2 regions of the Bacillus sp. FJAT-53060 genome follow, and region 1 is predicted to be linked to the other one. Evidence: riboswitches for the same ligand, from Rfam matches in the RefSeq annotation. Region 1 holds a riboswitch; the other holds the start of a gene.
What was found. Region 1 has a riboswitch for S-adenosylmethionine ahead of WAX46_RS01195 (phosphoadenylyl-sulfate reductase). Riboswitches for the same ligand answer to the same signal wherever they lie in the genome.
Positions count from the first base shown of each region.

Region 2: it holds a riboswitch for S-adenosylmethionine, as region 1 does, so the genes downstream of both, WAX46_RS09680 (bifunctional homocysteine S-methyltransferase/methylenetetrahydrofolate reductase) here and WAX46_RS01195 (phosphoadenylyl-sulfate reductase) in region 1, are expected to answer to the same signal.

Region 1 covers NZ_JBAWSW010000001.1:213,408-224,020, reverse strand. Annotated here, with positions in the region: gene carB (carbamoyl-phosphate synthase (glutamine-hydrolyzing) large subunit) at 1-683, shown strand, start outside; gene WAX46_RS01215 (dihydroorotate dehydrogenase electron transfer subunit) at 680-1,456, shown strand; gene WAX46_RS01210 (dihydroorotate dehydrogenase) at 1,450-2,382, shown strand; gene pyrF (orotidine-5'-phosphate decarboxylase) at 2,354-3,058, shown strand; gene pyrE (orotate phosphoribosyltransferase) at 3,066-3,704, shown strand; SAM riboswitch class I at 3,842-3,944, shown strand; gene WAX46_RS01195 (phosphoadenylyl-sulfate reductase) at 4,105-4,806, shown strand; gene WAX46_RS01190 (inorganic phosphate transporter) at 4,820-5,884, shown strand; gene sat (sulfate adenylyltransferase) at 5,942-7,078, shown strand; gene cysC (adenylyl-sulfate kinase) at 7,092-7,685, shown strand; gene cobA (uroporphyrinogen-III C-methyltransferase) at 7,714-8,469, shown strand; gene WAX46_RS01170 (sirohydrochlorin chelatase) at 8,536-9,321, shown strand; gene WAX46_RS01165 (precorrin-2 dehydrogenase/sirohydrochlorin ferrochelatase family protein) at 9,302-9,805, shown strand; gene WAX46_RS01160 (Rqc2 family fibronectin-binding protein) at 9,835-10,613, opposite strand, start outside.
Region 2 covers NZ_JBAWSW010000022.1:10,221-20,833, reverse strand. Annotated here, with positions in the region: gene WAX46_RS09705 (DegV family protein) at 71-922, shown strand; gene WAX46_RS09700 (methyl-accepting chemotaxis protein) at 962-2,611, opposite strand; gene WAX46_RS09695 (BMP family lipoprotein) at 2,608-3,585, opposite strand; gene WAX46_RS09690 (CvfB family protein) at 3,720-4,568, opposite strand; gene WAX46_RS09685 (YajQ family cyclic di-GMP-binding protein) at 4,806-5,297, shown strand; SAM riboswitch class I at 5,379-5,498, shown strand; gene WAX46_RS09680 (bifunctional homocysteine S-methyltransferase/methylenetetrahydrofolate reductase) at 5,583-7,424, shown strand; gene metH (methionine synthase) at 7,408-10,613, shown strand, end outside.

The DNA of each region.
Region 1 (10,613 bases):
GTAAAATTACGGGCATTCCTATGGCGAATCTAGCAACAAAAGTCATTTTAGGTGACAAGCTCAAAAACTATGGCTATCAAGAAGGACTTCGCGCAGAGCAAGATGGGGTGTACGTGAAAGTCCCAGTCTTCTCTTTTGCAAAACTAAGAAGAGTGGATATTACACTTGGGCCTGAGATGAAATCAACAGGTGAAGTCATGGGGAAAGATGTCACAATCGAAAAAGCCCTCTATAAAGGATTGATTGCATCAGGGATTCAAATTCCAAATGACGGAACGGTTCTCTTGACAGTCGCTGACAAGGATAAAGAAGAAGGACTTGAGATTGCAAGAAGGTTCCATTCCATCGGCTATCATATTTTAGCGACAGAAGGAACAGCTAAATACTTAAAACGAGCATCCATCCCATCAAGTGTTGTCGGCAAAATAGGAGAAGAAGGAAAGAATCTTCTCGATGTCATTCGAAACGGTGAAGCCCAATTTGTCATCAACACACTGACAAAAGGAAAACAGCCGGCAAGAGATGGCTTTAAAATCAGACGTGAATCTGTTGAAAATGGAGTGGCTTGCTTAACGTCACTAGATACGGCAGAAGCCATTTTAAGAGTGCTGGAGAGCATGACATTTAGAGCAGACGAAATGCCAGAAGTGAAAACGAATGCTGAGGTGACAGTAACAATATGAAAAAAGCATACTTGACGGTCGTCTCTAACCGAGAGATCGCTGATCATATTTACGAAATGACATTAAAAGGTGACCTTGTGGAATCATTTCAAACGGCTGGACAGTTTCTTCATATAAAGGTCAGCGAATCCATGACACCGCTACTGAGAAGACCGATCAGTATTGCCAACATTCATGCCGAGAAAAAAGAAGCAACCATCATTTTCCGCGCAGAGGGAGAGGGCACAAAGCTCCTTTCCCAAAAGCGAGCGGGAGAATCAGTTGATGTATTAGGGCCGCTTGGGAACGGATACGATCCTTCAGTCGTTCAGCCCGGGCAGACGGCATTACTGGTCGGTGGAGGAATTGGTGTGCCGCCGCTATATGAGCTATCGAAGCGTTTAAAGAAAAAAGGCGTTATCGTGAAACATGTCCTCGGCTTTCAATCGAAAAAGGACGTATTTTACGAGGAGACATTTCAAGCACTCGGAAATACTTTTATCGCGACTGTTGATGGAACGTACGGTTCAAAAGGCTTCGTGACAAGTGTCATCGAAGAGAAGAACTTAAGCTTTGATGTGCTGCTTTCATGCGGACCGACACCTATGCTAAAAGCACTAAAGGACACATATCCGGATAAGCCAGTCTATATTTCAATGGAAGAACGAATGGGCTGCGGCATTGGTGCATGCTTTGCTTGTGTTTGTCATACCGATCAGCACGAAAAGCCTTACGTCAAAGTTTGTCTTGATGGACCTGTCTTTAAAGCAGAGGAGGTGGCATTGTCATGTTAAGCGTTGAATTACCCGGTTTATCTTTAAAGAACCCAATTATTCCTGCATCAGGATGCTTTGGATTCGGAAGAGAATTTGCTTCATTATATGATTTATCTATGCTTGGCGGCATCATGATCAAAGCCACCACCCTTGAACCGAGATTTGGCAACCCAACACCGAGGGTAGCCGAGACTGGAGCCGGTATGCTGAATGCGATCGGCCTTCAAAACCCAGGTCTGAACGGGGTGCTTGAAAATGAATTGCCTTGGCTTGAACGGTTTGAAACACCGATTATTGCAAACGTTGCAGGTTCGCAGGTTGATGATTATGTCGAAGTAGCAAAACAAATCAGTCAAGCAAAGAATGTCCATGCCCTCGAACTGAATATCTCCTGTCCGAATGTCAAAACAGGCGGGATCGCATTTGGTACGGATCAGCAGATGGCCGCGACATTGACAAAAGAGGTCAAGGAAGTCTCTTCCGTTCCTGTCTATGTGAAACTGTCTCCTAATGTAGCCAATATTGTTGAGATTGCTAGAGCGATTGAAGCTGCTGGAGCGGATGGGCTCACTATGATTAACACCTTAATTGGCATGCGTCTTGATTTAAAAACAGGGAAACCCATTTTGGCCAATAAAACAGGCGGATTATCAGGCCCGGCTGTAAAACCTGTCGCAGTTCGAATGGTGCATGAGGTCAGTCAAGCGGTTTCTATTCCGATTATCGGGATGGGAGGGGTGCAAAGTGCTGAAGATGTACTTGAATTTTTATTAGCAGGTGCCAGTGCAGTAGCTGTCGGGACAGCTAATTTTGTGAACCCATTTATTTGCCCAGAAATCATTGAAGAGCTGCCGAATGTGTTAGCGGCTTATGGTTATTCATCTGTAGAGGAATGTATTGGAAGGAGCTGGAAGAATGAAGCACTTGCCCATCATCGCGCTTGATTTTCCATCAGGGCGTGAGGCGCTTGCCTTTTTAGATCCCTTTGAAGGGACACCATTATTTGTGAAGGTCGGCATGGAGCTTTTTTACCAAGAAGGACCTGCTATTCTTGAAACACTGAAAGAAAAAAATTGTCGTATTTTCCTTGACTTGAAGTTACATGACATTCCAACAACGGTGCAAAAAGCAATGAACCGGCTTGCCACGCTTGGCGTTGATATGGTCAATGTGCATGCATCTGGCGGGAAAAGAATGATGCAAACTGCGGTAGAGGGGCTTGAAAGCGGAACGCCTGCTGGACAAAGCAGACCAGTCATTATTGCTGTGACTCAGCTCACAAGTACGTCTGAAGACATCATGAAAAAAGAATTACTAATTGACCGGCCACTGCAAGAGACTGTGCTACATTACGGGCAAATGGCGTACGAGAGCGGACTCGACGGTGTTGTATGTTCTGTTCATGAGTCAAAATCGCTACATGAGCAAATCTCACCTTCCTTTCTCACTGTGACACCAGGGATTCGTTTAACGAATGATCAAACCGATGACCAAAAGCGTGTGGCGACACCTGCCTTTGCAAAAGAGCAAGGTGTTTCACAAATTGTTGTTGGAAGATCCATCACGAAAGCCGCAAACCCTTTGGAAGCTTATTATCAAATTAAGAAAGAGTGGGAGTGACTGCCGGATGAAAACGAAAATTGCTCAACATCTATTGCAAATCAAAGCTGTCGCATTAAAACCAGACGAACCGTTTACATGGGCTAGCGGCATCAAATCACCGATTTACTGTGACAATCGCCTGACCTTGTCGTACCCAGAAGTGAGACAGGACATTGCTGATGGACTAAAAGATCTGATTCTTACTCATTTCGAGGGAGCGGAGGTGGTCGCAGGTACTGCAACAGCAGGCATTCCGCATGCGGCATTAGCGGCAGACCGTCTGAACGTTCCGATGTGTTATGTCAGAAGTAAGCCAAAGGCACACGGTAAAGGGAATCAAATTGAAGGGGCCGTATCGTTTGGCCAAAAGGTTGTCGTTGTAGAAGACCTCATTTCAACTGGGGGCAGTGTCCTTGAAGTTGTCGCTGCACTTCAAGAAGAAGACTGTGACGTACTTGGCGTTGTGGCTATTTTCACATACGGACTGCCAAAGGCAGTTGCTGCTTTTCAGAAAAAAAACATTCCATATGTCACACTAACAGACTATGACACACTGATAGAAGTGGCTCTAGAGCTAAAAGCAATCGAGCCTTCGGCTATGAATAAATTAAAACGCTGGAGACAAGATCCTTCCTCTGCATCTTGGATGGAAGAAACGGACTAAAAGCTGTGCCTAGCTGCATAGCTTTTTCATTTGGTTAAAATAGTAAAATAGACTCAAATTCCAATGGAAACTAATCCTATCAATAAAGTCGGGTTGACTTTTATTGGAATTGTGTTAATATTTAATACAAATTAAAACTCTTATCCAGAGAGGTGGAGGGACTGGCCCGATGAAGCCCGGCAACCTGCAATTAGCAAGGTGCTACTTCCTGCAAAATGATTCTGTTTTGAAAGATAAGGAAACCGTAAGCTTCCTCATCTTTCTTTCGGACTGAAAGAAAGTTTTTTTATTTTAACAATGAGGTGGAAGAACAATTGATGTAAGTAGAGAAAAATGAAAAAGTTAGATGAAAGTAGTGCGAGCGATTCAAGATGACGAGTACTCCGGAAGGGGAGAAACAATGTTAACTTATGAAAATTGGCAAGAGCCGTCCATTACGTTTCAAGAGGAAGATTTGTATAAAGAAACCCTATCCGTGCTGAAATGGGCGTACGGTCATTATGGTGATCAACTTGTTTATGCATGCAGTTTTGGCATTGAGGGCATTGTCCTAATCGATTTAATTGCGAAAGTCAAAAAGGATGCGAGAATTGTCTTTTTAGATACAGGTCTACATTTCAAGGAAACATACGACACAATTGATGCAATTAAGGAAAGATACTCCGGTTTAGACATCGTGCTGAAAACACCTGAGCTGACGGTTGAACAGCAAAACGAGCAGCATGGTGATAAATTATGGGAAACAAATCCTCAAAGCTGCTGCCATATGCGGAAGGTCATTCCTTTGCAAGAAGCACTATCTGACTATCCGGCATGGCTTTCTGGCTTAAGAAGAGAGCAATCACCAAAACGAGCTGGTACTAAATTTTTAAATAAGGATGAAAAATTTAAATCAGTGAAAGTATGCCCGCTCATTCATTGGACGTGGAAGGACATATGGAGATATGCGTCTAGAGAGAATCTTCCTTATAATCTGCTTCATGACCAAGGATATCCTAGTATTGGCTGTGCACCATGTACACAGCCTGCCTTCACTGCAGATGATTTGCGTTCTGGAAGATGGTCAGGTACAGCAAAGACAGAGTGCGGATTACATGAGTAAGGGAGCATAATCTATGGAAATCGCCGCAATTTTATTTAGCTTATTCTTTGCTTTAAATATTGGCGCAAGCGGAGCAGCTGCTTCTATGGGGATAGCGTATGGATCGGGTGCCATTCAAAAGCCGATTTATGCACTTAGCGTTTGTGCAGCTGGAATTTTAGCAGGTTCAGTGATTGGCGGAGTTGAGGTCGTCAAAACAATCAGCTCTGGGATTATGCCAGAATCTGTGATTACACTTGAAATCGTTTGTATTATCATTGGCTCCGCTGCATTATCACTCTTCATAGCTAACTTATTGGCCATCCCTTTATCAACGAGTGAGGTCACAGTAGGGGCTGTCGTTGGTGTTGCGGTCGCATATAAAGTATTATATGTGAAATTTATTTTAGTCATTGTGTCATTTTGGGTCATCATTCCAATTGTTGCTTTTGCGTTTACATTTGCTGTGGTCAAAATCATCAAAATGTTCCCTAAACGCCCATTATCAAAAAAAGGCACAGTGGTTTTATCGATCGTGTTAATCATCAGTGGGTTTCTAGAGGCATTTTCAGCTGGGATGAACAACGTTGCAAATGCTGTAGGTCCGCTTGTTTCTTCAGGCGTTTTGTCCATTGGTCAAGGGACACTTTATGGCGGGGCCTTCGTTGCACTAGGTGCTCTTTTTCTTGGTAGAAGAGTACTTGAAACAAACGGAAAGAAAATCACCCGCTATCAAACAGGTGAAGGAATTTTGTTATCTAGTACTGGTGCTGGACTTGTGATCGTCAGCTCTATTTTTGGGTTGCCAGTTCCACTTACCCAAATCACCTCCTCGTCCATTATTGGCCTCGGGATGGCTAAGGATGGACCGAACATTTTCCATAAGCATGTCGTGAAAAAAATGCTGAAGGTCTGGGTTGTGTCACCCTTCTTATCACTTAGCCTATCATATTTGCTGGTAAGCCTTTTCTTAAAAGAAGACTACTATTCAATTTTTATCATGATAAGTGTACTGCTTGCATCACTCGGTGCGTTGAGTCTGATGAAGGCAGTCAAAAATGAAAGCAGCTCTATACATGAACAGGGCGGCGGGATTTAATCTCAAATCCGACTATTAACATCTAATAAATATGAAAATTGAGAGGAAGATGAACAAATGAGTTTAACACCACATGGTGGCGTATTAATTAATCGAATAAATGAAGGATATGATCTCAGCACAGTTGCGAAAGAAATTGAACTGGATGCCATCTCTTTTGCAGACCTTGAACTCATTGCAATTGGTGGGTACAGTCCAATTGAAGGGTTTTTGACAAAAGCAGATTACGAAGCAGTTGTCAGCAGTATGCGACTTGCAAGTGGTGTCGTTTGGTCTCTTCCTATTACGCTGCCAGTTACAAAGGAAAAGGCAGAGGAGATCAATCAAGGTGATATTTTACGTCTATCGTACAATGGAACCGTATACGGGGTCATTGAAGTAGAAGATCAATATACACCAGATAAGGAAAAAGAAGCTGTGAATGTGTATAAAACCGATGACCGGAATCATCCTGGGGTGAAAAAATTATTTGAGCGCGGGGACACGTATATTGGTGGTAAAATTACACTGACGAAACGAAGCGAAAAACCATTCCCTCAGTTTACGTATGAGCCAGAAGAAACAAGAAGACATTTTAAAGAAAACGGATGGAAAACGATTGTTGGTTTCCAAACGAGAAACCCAGTCCACCGTGCCCATGAATATATTCAAAAAACAGCACTAGAAACAGTAGATGGCTTATTTTTAAATCCGCTTGTTGGTGAAACAAAATCCGATGATATTCCAGCAGATGTTAGGATGAAAAGCTATCAAGTGTTATTGAACGGTTATTATCCAAAAGATCGCGTCTTTTTAGGTGTTTTTCCTGCTGCAATGCGTTATGCTGGACCAAAGGAAGCGATATTTCATGCGCTTGTCCGTAAAAATTATGGCTGCACACACTTTATTGTCGGTAGAGATCATGCAGGTGTGGGCGATTATTACGGCACATACGAGGCGCAGGAACTATTTGATCAATTTACGAGTGAAGAGATCGGTATCACCCCTTTAAAATTTGAACATAGCTTCTATTGCAATACATGTGAAGCGATGGCAACGCCAAAAACGTGCCCGCACGATAAAAGCGAGCATGTCATTCTTTCAGGTACCAAGGTTCGAACAATGCTTAGAAACGGTGAATTACCCCCGAGTACGTTCAGCCGAAAAGAAGTCATTGAAACATTAATCAAAGGATTAAAAAAGACGGTATCTTAAAGGAGTGTATGACATGAGTAACGAACATATCGTGTGGCATGATTCATCTATTACAAAAAAAGAATATCAACAGAAAAATAATCATACAAGCGGCATCATTTGGCTCACTGGTCTAAGTGGTTCAGGTAAATCGACGATCGCAAACGCAGCGGCTAGAGAGCTGTTTGAACAGGGCTATCAAGTCACAGTTCTTGATGGAGACAACGTACGACATGGACTCAATAAAGATTTAGGATTTTCAGATGACGATAGAAAAGAGAACATTCGGCGGATAGGAGAAGTGGCGAAACTATTTGTTGCGCAAGGGACAATTGTCATCACTGCCTTTATTTCACCATTTCAAGAAGATCGCCAAATTGTCCGACAATTAGTCGAAGATGGGGAATTTCACGAAGTGTTTTTGAAATGTGATCTCAATGTGTGTGAAGAGCGTGATCCAAAGGGGTTATATAAAAAAGCAAGAAACGGCGAAATTCTATTTTTCACTGGAATTGATTCACCGTACGAAGAACCAGCTTCACCTGAGCTTGTCCTAGATACAGGTGAATTGTCACGCGAGGAATCCAAACAGCACCTTGTTGATTATGTAAAGGAAACGACGAAATAATCGCCTGATGGCAGGGGGAGAAAGCATGATGGGGAAAGTATACATTGTTGGTGCGGGACCGGGTGATCCAGACTTAATTACATTAAAGGCCCATAAAACAATACAGCAGGCAGATGTCATTTTGTATGATCGTCTTGTCAATCAAGAGATTCTCGCCCACGCCAAACCTGAGGCGGAATTGATATATTGTGGAAAGCTGCCAAATCACCATACGATGAGACAGGAAGCCATCAATGAAGCGATTGTTGCTCATGCAAAAGAAGGGAACGTTGTCGTTCGTTTGAAAGGCGGCGACCCCTTTGTATTTGGCCGTGGCGGTGAAGAAATAGAGTGCTTAGCTGAGCACGGTATCACGTATGAGGTCATCCCAGGGATTACATCTGGTATTGCAGCGGCTGCTTATGCGGGTATTCCTGTGACGCATCGTGAATTCAGCTCAAATGTCGCCTTTGTCACAGGACATTATCAAAAGGATGAACAATTTGAAGAAAAGTGGGAGGCGCTGGCAACAGGCATTGATACTCTTGTGATCTATATGGGAGTCAAAAACGTGGAAAGAGTGCAGCGGCTTCTGCTGAAAAATGGACGTGATCCTGACACACCAGCTGCTTTCATTCACTGGGGAACCACTACTAGGCAAAAGACGACTTGCTGCACGGTGGCTACGCTGTCTGAAACAGTTGAAAAAGAAGGAATCGAGCATCCGAGTTTGATTGTTGTAGGAGAAGTTGTTCATTTTCATCAAAAGCTCAGCTGGTTTGAACCTGCACTGGTCGAAAAATGAGATGAAGGGGAAAAACACGTGGATATATCTTGTCTTTTCGTCTGATCAAAATTAAGGAGGGGTCAAATGAAACAAGCTGTACTTTATGTTGGGCATGGAAGCAGGGTAAAAGAAGCACAAGATAAAGCTATTTCTTTTATGAGAAGCTGTATGCCGTTAGTTGAAGCAGATATACAAGAGATTTGTTTTTTAGAGTTGAATGAGCCTTATATAGAAGAAGGGTTTGAAATCTGCGTGAAAAAAGGAGCAACACACATAGCGATAGTCCCGCTCCTCTTATTAACTGCCGTTCATGCGAAATCAGATATCCCAGTCGAGATTGAGAAAGTAAAAAAACGATTCCCCCAAGTCAAGGTGACATACGGAAGACCAATTGGCGTGAATCAAGAAGTCACAAAAGCCGTTGTAGTAAGGATTGAAGAGGCAGGTTATCGAGGTGAGAGAGCAAGGATCCTCTTAGTTGGCCGCGGTAGCTCTGATCCGGATGTGAAGCGGGACGTATTTGGCATTGCAGACGACGTCCGAAGCATGCTGCCTCGTACAGAGGTTCTCCCATGTTTTATTACGGCATGTGAGCCAAATTATCGAGACGTTCTAGCGCAGTTAACGTTAGATGAGCATAAGCCTGTGTATATCATTCCTTACCTTTTGTTTACGGGCATTTTAATGAAAGAGATTGAAAGTGAAGTAGATCAGGCGAGAGAACGGCTTCAGGATGTCCGTTTATGCCGGTATATTGGATTTCATCCCCATGTGAAAGCCGCTTATATGGAACGCGTGAAAGAAACCATTTTAAACAAAGAGGATGTGTTTCGTTTTCAAGGAGAAGGCCATGCTTCCAATCAATCTTGATCTAACTAATAAACAAGTGCTCATCGCTGGCGGCGGATCGGTAGCGGCAAGAAGGGCGAATGCATTAGGTACAGAGTCTTGTAGCGTCACGGTCGTTAGTCCTCACATTTGTGATGAGATGGCGCGTATCATTGATACATATGAGCTGAATTGGAAGGAAAAAAAGGTGAGCGCTGAAGATCTAAAAGGTGCATTCTTCATTGTTGCTGCAACAAACGACCCTGCAGTGAACGAATGGATCACGCAAACAGCGCAGCCTCATCAGCTTGTCAATTGTGTCAGTCAATCAGAGCTCGGTAATGTGATCATGCCAAAGGTTGTCAAAGCAGGAAAAGTGACGATTTCAGTATCAACGAGCGGGGCAAGCCCTACTCGGACAAAGCAGCTGGCTTCAGCGATTGAGAATCTGCTTGAACAAGAAGATGTAGATGCCCTTGATGCCCTCTATGTGGAAAGGAAAACACGACAGAGAAAAAGCCGATAAAATCTTATTTAAGATTTTATCGGCTTTTTTTATGTTCGCAGCTTTAGTACAACATCTTTATCAGGCGTGACAAATAATGTTTGCTGCTGATCATACGTAACAAAGCCAGGCTTTGCTCCGTTTGGTTTTTTCACATGCCGAATGGTCGTATAATCCACAGGGACAGAGCTTGACTCCTGTGCCTTAGAGAAATAGGCAGCAATTTGAGCGGCTTCAAGCAAGGTTTGTTCGTCAGGTGCTTGATGGCGTATGACGACATGTGATCCAGGAATATCCTTTGTGTGCAGCCAAATGTCATCACGAGCAGCAGCCTTTGTGGTCAAATACTCGTTTTGTTTGTTGTTTTTTCCCACCAAAATTGGAATGCCTTGAGAAGATTCATACGTTTCCAGTTGAATGGCCGACGGTTTTTTCTTTTTGGCGTGACGTTTTTGTTTGGGGCGTAAATATTTTCCTTCAACAAGCTCTTCTCTCATTTCCTCTAAATCTTTTGGTGAGGCAGAGGACAGCTGCTGGATCAGCTCTTCAAAATAAATAATTTCTTCATGTGTCCGCTCGATTTGTTCATTTACCGCCTCTACTGCATTTTTTGCCTTTTGATATTTTGTAAAATATGCCTGCGCATTTTCAGAAGGGGTTTTGTTTGTTTTTAGCGGTATCGTGATCTCTCTGCCTTCTTCATCGTAATAATTGATGACAGTCGCTTCTTTATCACCTTTTTTAATGGCATATAAATTGGCTGTTAACAATTCACCATAGAGCTGGTACTTATGTGCCTTTTGGGATTCTTCAAAGGTTCTTTTTAGTT
Region 2 (10,613 bases), on a different contig from region 1:
ATTTCTATGATATAGTTAGTCTAAAAAAGATGTTAATATGGCTAATTTCTTTTAGAAAGAAGGGATTTTGATGACTGTTCATATCATAGCAGACAGTGCTGCTGATCTGCCTCTTTCTTATTATGATGAACATAACATGACACTCATTCCGCTGCGTGTGCTACTTGGCGAGCAGGAATTTGAGGATTTGATCACCATTGAACCTAAACAAGTATTTGATGCGATGAGACAAGGCGCAAGTCCAAAAACGTCACAGGCTTCACCAAACCGGATCAAGGAAGCCTTTGTTTCTGTCGCACAAACCCATACATCTGCCATTTATGTCGCCTTTTCATCAGAGCTTTCAGGTACATACCAAACAGCTGTGATGATGGCAAACGAAGTGAAGGAAGAATACCCAGATTTCGATCTGCGAATCATTGATTCTAAATGTGCTTCACTTGGCTACGGACTTGCTGTCAAACATGCTCAATCACTTGCCATTGACGGTACAATACAAGAAATTGAAACGTCTGTAAAGCATTTTTGTGAATCTTTACAACATATTTTTACTGTAGACGATTTATCGTATTTAGCAAGAGGCGGAAGAATCAGTAAAGCGTCCGCATTTGTTGGTGGTCTATTAAGCATTAAACCCATTTTACATGTAGAGGATGGAAAACTGATTCCGCTTGAAAAAATTCGTGGACGTAAAAAACTGCTAAGACGCATTATCGAGCTGATGAAAGAGCGCGGAACGGACTGGTCAAACCAAACAGTTGGCATTAGCCATGGTGATGATCCTGCACTTGCGGAAGAAATGAAACAATTAATTGAAACAGAATTTCATCCAAATGAAATAGATATTCATATCATCGGTGCAGCTGTTGGGTCCCATTCAGGCCCTGGAACGCTTGCGATCTTTTTTACAGGCAAACAATAAAAAACACCCTTCCCCAACATCACGGGAAGGGTGATTTTCTTATGAAAGCTTAAATCGATGAACAGTTTCATTTAGCCTAGTCGTCATACTCATTAGCTCTTCTACCTGTTTGTTCATTTGATGGAACGATTGTAGCTGTTCATTGGCTGAGGCAGAAATTTCTTCGCTGCCTGCTGCTGTTTCTTCTACAACGGAACTAATATTTTCAATTGAATGCAGCACTTGGCCACCAAGCTCTGTCGATTGAATAATTTGTTCATTTAAAAATGCCATTTCTTGTTTAATATGCTGTGCTTTTGTTTCTATATTTTCAAAGGAGTGTGAGGTTTTGTCCATCGCATCCTGCTGTTGAAGAGAGAGTTTCACTCCTTCTTGTACAGTTTGACTAATGGACTGAATGCCTCTTTCAATATGACCGACCATGTCAAAGATTTGTCTTGTTGCCCTAGACGATTCATCTGCAAGCTTACGAATTTCATCTGCTACAACAGCAAAGCCTTTTCCAGCTTCTCCTGCTCTTGCCGCTTCAATCGCCGCATTTAGCGAGAGGAGGTTTGTCTGGCCCGCAATGTCAGAGACCGTTTTGGCCATTGCAGAGATTCCACTTGCGTATTGAGTAAATTCTCCTGCTGACTGCTCAATTTGTCTTGTTGCATGTGTATTTTTTTCAATCACTACTTTTGTTTCTGTTAACGTGTGCTTTCCGCTTTCCACTGCTTCAATAGCATCCTCTGTACTGCGGATGACTGTATGTGATCTCTCCGAATTTTTACGTCCATGCTGATCCATTTTCTCAATTAAACGAACGCTATACTGAAGATCCTCAGAAATGGCTTGTGAACCGTTTGCCATCTCGTCTGTGGATACAGACACTTGATTCGCTGATTCCATCAGCTTTTTGTTTTCATCGTCTAACTGGATCGAAAATGTCTCCACTTGACTTGATACATTGCTAATTTCTTTAATGAGACTTATGAGCTGATCTGTCATTTGATTGAATGATTCATTTAAGCCGCCAATTTCATCTTTACGCTGGGTGTTCATCCGCTCGACAGCCAGGTTTCCTTCTGCTATCTGCTTTGCTCGGTAAGAGAGTGATTTGATTGGTGTCACAATGGATCTCGTTAAACCAATATTCAAAAAGACGGCAATGACCATCAGTGTAAGAGCTGCGACTGATGCGCTTGTGATAATCCACTGCACGTTTTCTGCTGTATTCACTAAATTTTGTTCATACGCTTCTTGAGCTCTTTTATTCATCGTATGTACGTCGTTTAAGACACCATCAATTCTTGCTGCTACACGTCTTGCATCGGATGCATTTTTTTCACCAATGGCATTGTTCGCTTCTTTGGTCCACGTATCAAACTTTGAATTTAGCCTCGTTAATGCTTCTTTATTCATTTTCCCTGCATTTTTGTTTAACGTTTGCACATTCTTTTTTGCTGTAGAAATATCGTTTTGAACATCCTCGAGCTGTTCATCTGAGAGTGTCAACGAATAGTTGGTCATAGCTTGTTCGACACTTTCAAAGCTTGCTTTCGTTTTTTGTACGTTCAGTAAGGTTTGAACTTCTGTTTCGTTTGATGATTGAATCTTTGTCATGCTAATAATGATAAAAGCGATGACACCAACCGCTAAAAGAAGTGAGATCAGTGAGTTGAGCAAAATTTTGACATTTAAGCTCATGATGATGCCCCCTCTTCTTTCAGAAGCGTCTGCTTCAGTCCATTTATTTTTTTGGTCAATTTTTCAGCATCTTTGAGCACTCGAATTCTTGCCATATCGATTCCGTCATTGCTTAAATCATAGACAATGTGACCGCTTTTAATTTGATTGTTCTTTACAAGCTCTTCGCTGAATTGATAGACCACTTCATCGACTTTTTTGACCATGGATGAAATGACGGCTTTTTCAGCTGTATAGTATTGATCACTGTCCACACCGATTGCATATTTGCCCTGTGATTGCGTTTCTTTTAATACACCAACACCCGTATAGCCTGCTACCGCATATAAAACGTCTGCTTTCTTTTTGATCATTTCTTTGGCTATTTTACTGCCTTTGCCTGCGTCACTAAACGTACCTGCATAGGTGGATAATATCTTGATTTTCGGGTTCACAAATTTTGCGCCTTTTTGAAATCCTTTTTCAAAACGGTGGATCACATCTGCATCGACGCCGCCAACAAAACCAATGACATCACTTTTCGTTGTCATGGCAGCAAGTGCTCCGGCTAAATAGCTTCCTTGCTCTTCTCTAAATGTCACTGAGGTGATATTTTTCAGTTCAGATACGGCATCAATCAGCAAGAATTGCTTCTTTGGATATTTTTTTGCTACTTTTTCTAATTCCTCTTGGCCGCTGAAGCCTATACCAATGACGAGGTCATTGCCATCTTTTACGAGCTCTGTCAGCCCTTTTTCATATGTATCAGTTTCTGCAATTTCTCTATAATCAAATTCAATGCCAAGCCCGTCACGTGCTTTTTCTAATCCTTTAAATGATGAATCGTTAAATGATTGATCACCAAGACCACCATCTGTCAGCATAACACCAATCCGCTTCACATTTGATTTCGGTGTTCCTCCCTGTTGATTGCTGCATGAGGCGAGCACTATAACCATGGCTGCCATCAGAAGTAATGAAATCTTCACTTTCATCCAAAAACACACTCCTTTTATCATCCTTACTCCTTTCTTATCGGATTTGAGGAGCGTTATTTCAATGATAAAAAGAGGTTCTTCACTGAAAAACCCTATTATTTATAACAAAAATAAAAAAAGTGAGGAAATGCTCACTTTTTCTCGTATGTCCAGCCTTCTTTTTGGTAGGCTTGATCATTTTTCATCAGATGACCTAATGCTCGTTTAAAGGCAGCTTTGCTCATTTGAAATCTTTCTCGGATATCTTCTGGGTCACTTTTGTCCCAGTAAGGCATGGCGCCATTCCGGCTTCTTAGATAGGTCAAAATTTCTTCTGAATCGATAGATAACGCATCTTGTTTTCTAGGAAGAAGGGAGACATTCACAGTTCCATCTTCCTTCACCGCAATCACGCGGCCTGTAACGGTCGATCCCAATCTTGGTTCTTCCTTTCGTTCTGTACGGTGGATAAATCCTCTCACCCCTGTGTCTGTCAACATAAAGGAACCTGTTGCAATTAAGCGATAAATCGTCCCCGTGATTTCTTTGTTCATGAAGGTATCCGGCGCCTCAGTAAACAATTCGCTGATCACATCTTCAGTGGCTGGCTTTGCGAACATTCTACCGTAGCTTGTGACTTTTAGCATACAGTATAGTTTGTCTCCCTTTTTTGGCCATGCTTCCTCAAAAGGCGGAAGATGTTCTGTTGCAACAAGTGCATCCTTTGACAAACCAACATCGACAAATGCACCCATGTCTTCTACAACGTCTACGACTTCTACCCAACCGTATGTATATGCATTGATTTTAGGTATTTTCATCGTAGCTGCCAGTCTTTCACCATGATCTACATATAAGTAGACTTCTACTTCATCTCGATCTTCAATATCCTCTGTCATCTCACTGCGGTGTAAGAGGACAGAATCTTTACCATCTGTTAAAAAATAGCCGTACTCCATCTCTTTATCTATTTGCAAGGTCAATTGCTCACCTGGTCTCATGTTCTCTTCCTTCCTATCTACCCATTAAAGAGCGTTCGTTCATCATTTGATTCACTTTATTCTACTATACTTCTTTCAACATGAACATCTCTAGTTCTGTTAGCTAAAGTGGACAAACTGCACTCGATTTATACCCCATGCAACTCAACTCTTTGATTTGTCTGTTCAATAAAATTTCTTCTTCACCTATTTGCATGATAAGATAGACGCAATATCTACAAATGGAGGTCATGCGTTATGGCAAAAGAAAGTTCATTTGATATCGTATCGAAGGTAGAGCTCCCTGAGGTGCAAAACGCCATTCAAGCAGCGCTTAAAGAAATCAAAAACCGCTATGATTTTAAAGGGAGTAAAAGTGATATTTCACTCGAAAAAGAAGAGCTCTCTCTCATCTCTGATGATGACTTTAAGCTTGAACAGCTAAAAGATGTGCTTGTGACCAAGCTGATTAAACGAAATGTACCAACTAAAAACATTGACTACGGAAAAACCGAGCATGCCCTAGGCGGGACAGTCCGTCAGCGCGCCAAGCTGATTAGCGGCATCGATAAAGACAATGCCAAAAAGATCCATGCACTCATTAAGCAGTCTGGCCTTAAAGTAAAATCTCAATTACAGGATGACCAAGTGCGCGTCACAGGAAAAAATAAAGATGATTTACAAGCGGTCATGTCACTCATGCGAAAAGCTGATTTGCCGATTGATGTCCAATTTATAAATTTTCGATAAATTTCAAATTTTCCATTGATTATTTCCGATTTTTTCGATACAGTTGATGGAAGTTCAATTCATTGACATGTTCATAGCGTTTTCTTATCAAGAGAGGCAGAGGGACTGGCCCTGTGAAGCCTCAGCAACCGGTGTAGTAGAAATAGATGTTTCTATGACCAAGGTGCTAAATCCAGCAAGCAACTGCTTGGAAGATAAGGAGAAGAATTTCGATACAGCCAAAAGTCTTCTTCTTATCAGAAGGCTTTTTTGTTTTTTTGTTACATAGAAATAAGGAGGAACACAATGGGCCTATTACAAGACTTACAAAATCGCGTACTGATTGCGGATGGAGCAATGGGAACACTTTTATATTCTTATGGCATTGACCGCTGCTTTGAAGAATTAAATTTATCAAGAGAAGGAGAAGTGAAAAGAGTTCACGAGGCGTATGTTCAGGCTGGAGCTGACATCATCCAAACGAACACGTACGGTGCGAATTATATTAAATTATCCCGCTACGGCTTAGAGGAAGAAACGAAACGCATCAATACAAAAGCGGTACAAATTGCTAAGGCAGCTGCTCGCTCTGCTTATGTACTTGGAACGATTGGCGGCATTCTAACGTTTAACAAAAATGCCTACTCTTTAGATGAGATTAAACGAAGCTTTAGAGAACAGCTGTATATCCTATTAAATGAGCAGCCTGACGGATTATTGCTTGAAACGTATTATGACCTTGATGAGGCAAAGGCCGTTCTCCAGATTGCACGTAAAGAAACGACTCTTCCGATTGTCATGAACGTCTCCATGCACGAGCAAGGTTTTCTGCAGGACGGTACACCGCTAAAAGACGGTTTATCTGAATTATCCTCTCTTGGCGCTGATGTCGTTGGCATCAACTGCAGGCTGGGCCCTTATCATATGATTCAGGCACTCGAAAGCGTACCACTTTTAGAAAATTCCCATTTATCTGTCTATCCTAACAGCAGTCTCCCATCCCTTGAAGAAGGCAGACTTGTTTATGATACAGATAATGATTATTTCCGAAATAGTGCACTAGCGTTTAGAAATCAAGGTGCACGCATCATCGGCGGCTGCTGTGGAACGACGCCTCAACATATTAGCGCCATGGCAAAAGCGGTCAAAGATTTAGGACCGATCACAGAAAAAGAAGTGAAAGTTTTAAAAGAGGAAATCATTTCGATTCAAGACCAGCGCACAGAGCCAGGCCTTGACGAGCTGGCTGTTAAAAAACGATCGATTATCGTAGAACTGGACCCGCCAAAGAAGCTGAACTTTGAAAAATTCCTTGTCGCAGCGAACGAATTAAAGAGTGCAGGCATTGATGCCCTGACGTTAGCTGATAATTCTCTTGCTACCCCGCGCATTAGCAATGTGGCTTGCGGCGCTTTATTGAAACAGCAGCTTGATATACGCTCACTTGTCCATATTACATGTCGTGATCGTAATTTAATCGGACTCCAATCCCATTTGATGGGACTTGATACACTTGGATTAACCGATATTTTAGCGATCACAGGCGACCCGTCTAAAATTGGTGATTTCCCAGGTGCAACGTCTGTTTATGATTTAACTTCCTTTGATTTGATCCGTCTGATCAAACAATTTAACGATGGACTTTCTTTCTCTGGGAAGCCTCTTGGCAAAAAAACCAATTTTTCAGTGGCAGGCGCATTTAACCCAAATGTGCGCCATATTGATAAGGCCGTCAAACGGCTTGAGAAAAAAATAGAATATGGTGCTGATTATTTCATCTCACAGCCTGTTTATTCCGAGGAACAGCTTGTAAAAATTCATGAGGAAAGCCGTCATTTGGATAAACCGATTTATATCGGCATTATGCCTTTAACAAGCAGCCGAAATGCAGAGTTTATTCATCATGAAATTCCGGGCATCAAGCTGTCTGACTCGATTCGTGAGATTATGGCAAAGGCAGGAGAAGATAAGGAAAAGCAGCGAACAGAAGGCTTAGCGATTGCCCGATCTTTATTAGATACAGCCTGCGAATTGTTTAATGGCATCTATTTAATTACCCCTTTCCTTCGATCAGATTTAACAGCAGAACTCACGACCTACATCCATCAGAAAGAAAAGGAGTCAAACACACATGTCAACTATCACTGAACAGCTCAAGAAACGCATCCTCGTCCTTGATGGTGCTATGGGTACAATGATTCAAAATGCCAATCTCACAGCAGAGGACTTTGGCGGAGAAGAATATGAGGGCTGTAACGAGTATTTGAATATGACAGCCCCTCACGTCATCTCCACGATCCACCGTGAATATCTTGAGGCCAGTGCGGATTTCATTGAAACGAATACGTTCGGCGCGACAAAGCTCGTCCTTGATGAATACGAACTTGGTCATCTCGCCTATGAACTCAATGTACGAGCTGCTCAGCTTGCAAAGGATGAAGCAGATCGTTTCTCCACACCGGAGTGGCCTCGTTTTGTTGTAGGCGCAATGGGGCCTACAACAAAAACATTATCTGTGACAGGCGGCGCAACTTTTGAAGAGCTCGTCGCAAACTATGAGGAGCAAGCCCGTGCTCTTATTGATGGCAAATGTGATGCCCTTCTTTTAGAAACAAGCCAAGACATGCTGAATGTAAAAGCAGGGTTTAAAGGTATTCAGGAAGCCTTTCACGCTACCGGTAATCAATTACCACTCATGGTGTCAGGTACGATTGAACCAATGGGCACCACTCTTGCTGGTCAAGATATTGAAGCCTTTTATATCTCACTTGAGCATATGAAACCAATCAGCGTTGGCCTAAACTGTGCAACTGGTCCAGAATTTATGACAGACCATATCCGCACACTCTCCTCCATCGCAAAGTCGGCTGTCAGCTGCTACCCAAACGCTGGTCTCCCGGATGAAGATGGTCAATACCACGAATCCCCTGCTTCTCTTGCTAAAAAAATCGCCGCATTTGCAAAGGAAGGCTGGTTAAATATCGTTGGGGGCTGCTGCGGAACAACACCAGCTCATATTCAGGCATTGTCAGATGAAGTGCGCTCGCTTCAGCCGCGAAGCATGTCTCAGGAATCCTCTCCTCATACCGTATCAGGAATTGAGCCACTCATTTACGAAGAAGCCATGCGCCCGCTTTTTGTAGGAGAGCGGACAAATGTTATTGGTTCTCGCAAATTCAAACGATTGATTGCTGAACAAAAGTTTGAAGAGGCGTCCGAAATAGCTCGTGCTCAGGTGAAAAATGGCGCTCACGTCATTGATGTGTGTCTAGCAGATCCAGACCGTGATGAGGCAGCAGATATGGAAGGCTTTTTAAAAGAAGCCATGAAAAAGGTCAAAGCCCCTTTTGTCATTGATTCAACTGATAAACATGTGATTGAAAAAGCGCTCACCTATTCTCAAGGGAAAGCCATCATCAATTCCATTAACCTAGAGGATGGAGAAAAGCGGTTTGAAGAGATTCTTCCGCTTGTAAAACTATATGGCGGCGCACTTGTTGTTGGAACAATCGATGAAACCGGGATGGCTGTGACAGCAGAACGGAAGCTTGAGATTGCTGTTCGTTCCCATGACCTGCTAACGAAGAAATACGGAATTCCTGCAAGTGACATTCTCTTTGACCCCCTTGTCTTTCCAGTAGGCACTGGAGACGAGCAGTATATTGGCGCTGCTGAAGAAACGATCAAAGGCATTCAACTGATCAAAGAAACACTGCCTGAATGTCTCACGATTTTAGGCATCAGTAACGTATCTTTCGGTCTCCCGCCTGTTGGCAGAGAAATCTTAAATACCGTCTATTTATATCATTGCGTCCAAGCAGGACTTGACTATGCGATCGTCAATACTGAAAAGCTTGAACGATTCGCTTCGATTCCAAAGGAAGAAATCAAGCTAGCTGAAACTTTGCTTTATAAAACGAATGATCAAACACTTGCTGAATTCACTCAATTTTATCGCGGGAAAAAGAAAACAGAGAAAAAACCAAAGGTCTCCTTATCACTTGATGAGAGGCTGGCGCTATACGTCGTAGAAGGAACAAAAGAAGGGCTAATCGATGATCTATCCCTTGCCTTAGATCAATTGGAATCACCTCTTCATATCATCAATGGACCATTAATGCAGGGAATGGCGGAGGTTGGACGTCTTTTTAATCAAAACGAATTGATTGTGGCTGAAGTGCTTCAATCTGCAGAGGTGATGAAAGCATCCGTTTCATATCTTGAGCAATTTATGGATAAGCAGCATGCAAGCGGAAAGGGAAAAATTCTTCTTGCGACAGTTAAAGGAGATGTTCATGATATCGGGAAAAACCTTGTTGACATCATTTTGAGCAATAATGGTTTTCAAGTGGTCGATCTCGGGATCAAAGTAACACCTCAAACATTGATCGAAGCAGCACAAAAGGAAAAGCCAGATATGATTGGATTATCAGGATTACTTGTCAAGTCAGCACAGCAAATGGTGCTAACCGCTCAAGATTTACAAAAAGCGAACATCTCTGTTCCTATTTTGGTCGGCGGTGCTGCGCTTTCACGGAAATTTACGAAAATGAAAATTTCGCCTCATTATGATGGACCCGTTCTTTATGCAAAAGATGCCATGGACGGCCTATCATTAGCCAATGAGTTAAAAGCGAATCCCATTCAATTTCAAAGCAAGTCCTCAGCGGAACAAGAGTCACTCACTAAGGAGAAAGAAGTGAAACAGCCGAAAGCCGTCATCGAATTACTAGAAAAACGAGCAACATTGCCAGAGGCTCCGGTTTTTACGCCTGAGAATACGAAACGCCATTATGTGCGGGATATTGATTTGCATCATATGATACCTTATGTGAATGAGCAAATGCTCATCGGTCATCACCTCGGCTTAAAAGGAAAGGTCAAAAAATTATTGGCTGAACAGCATCCAAAAGCATTGGAGTTAAAACAACTTGTCAACGATCTTCTTCAGGAAGGCAGAGAGAAAAATTGGTTCGCTCCTGCATTTGTTTATCAATTCTTCCCTGCCAGTTCAAACGGGAATGATCTGCATATTTATAATCCAGAAGCACCTGAGCACATCATTGAAACGTTTCAGTTTCCAAGACAGGAGAAGCTCCCATACCGCTCCATTTCAGATTATGTGCGGAAAAACGAAGAAAATGAGAAAGATTATATCGCCTTATTTGCCGTCACATCTGGTGCTCGCATACGTGAAGTTGCCCAGCAATTTAAGCAAGAAGGTGATTATTTAAAAATGCATGCTGTTCAGGCTCTGGCGCTTGAGCTTGCAGAAGGGTTAGCGGAAAGAACCCACCAAGTGATTCGTGACAAATGGGGCTTCCCTGATCCAGTCGA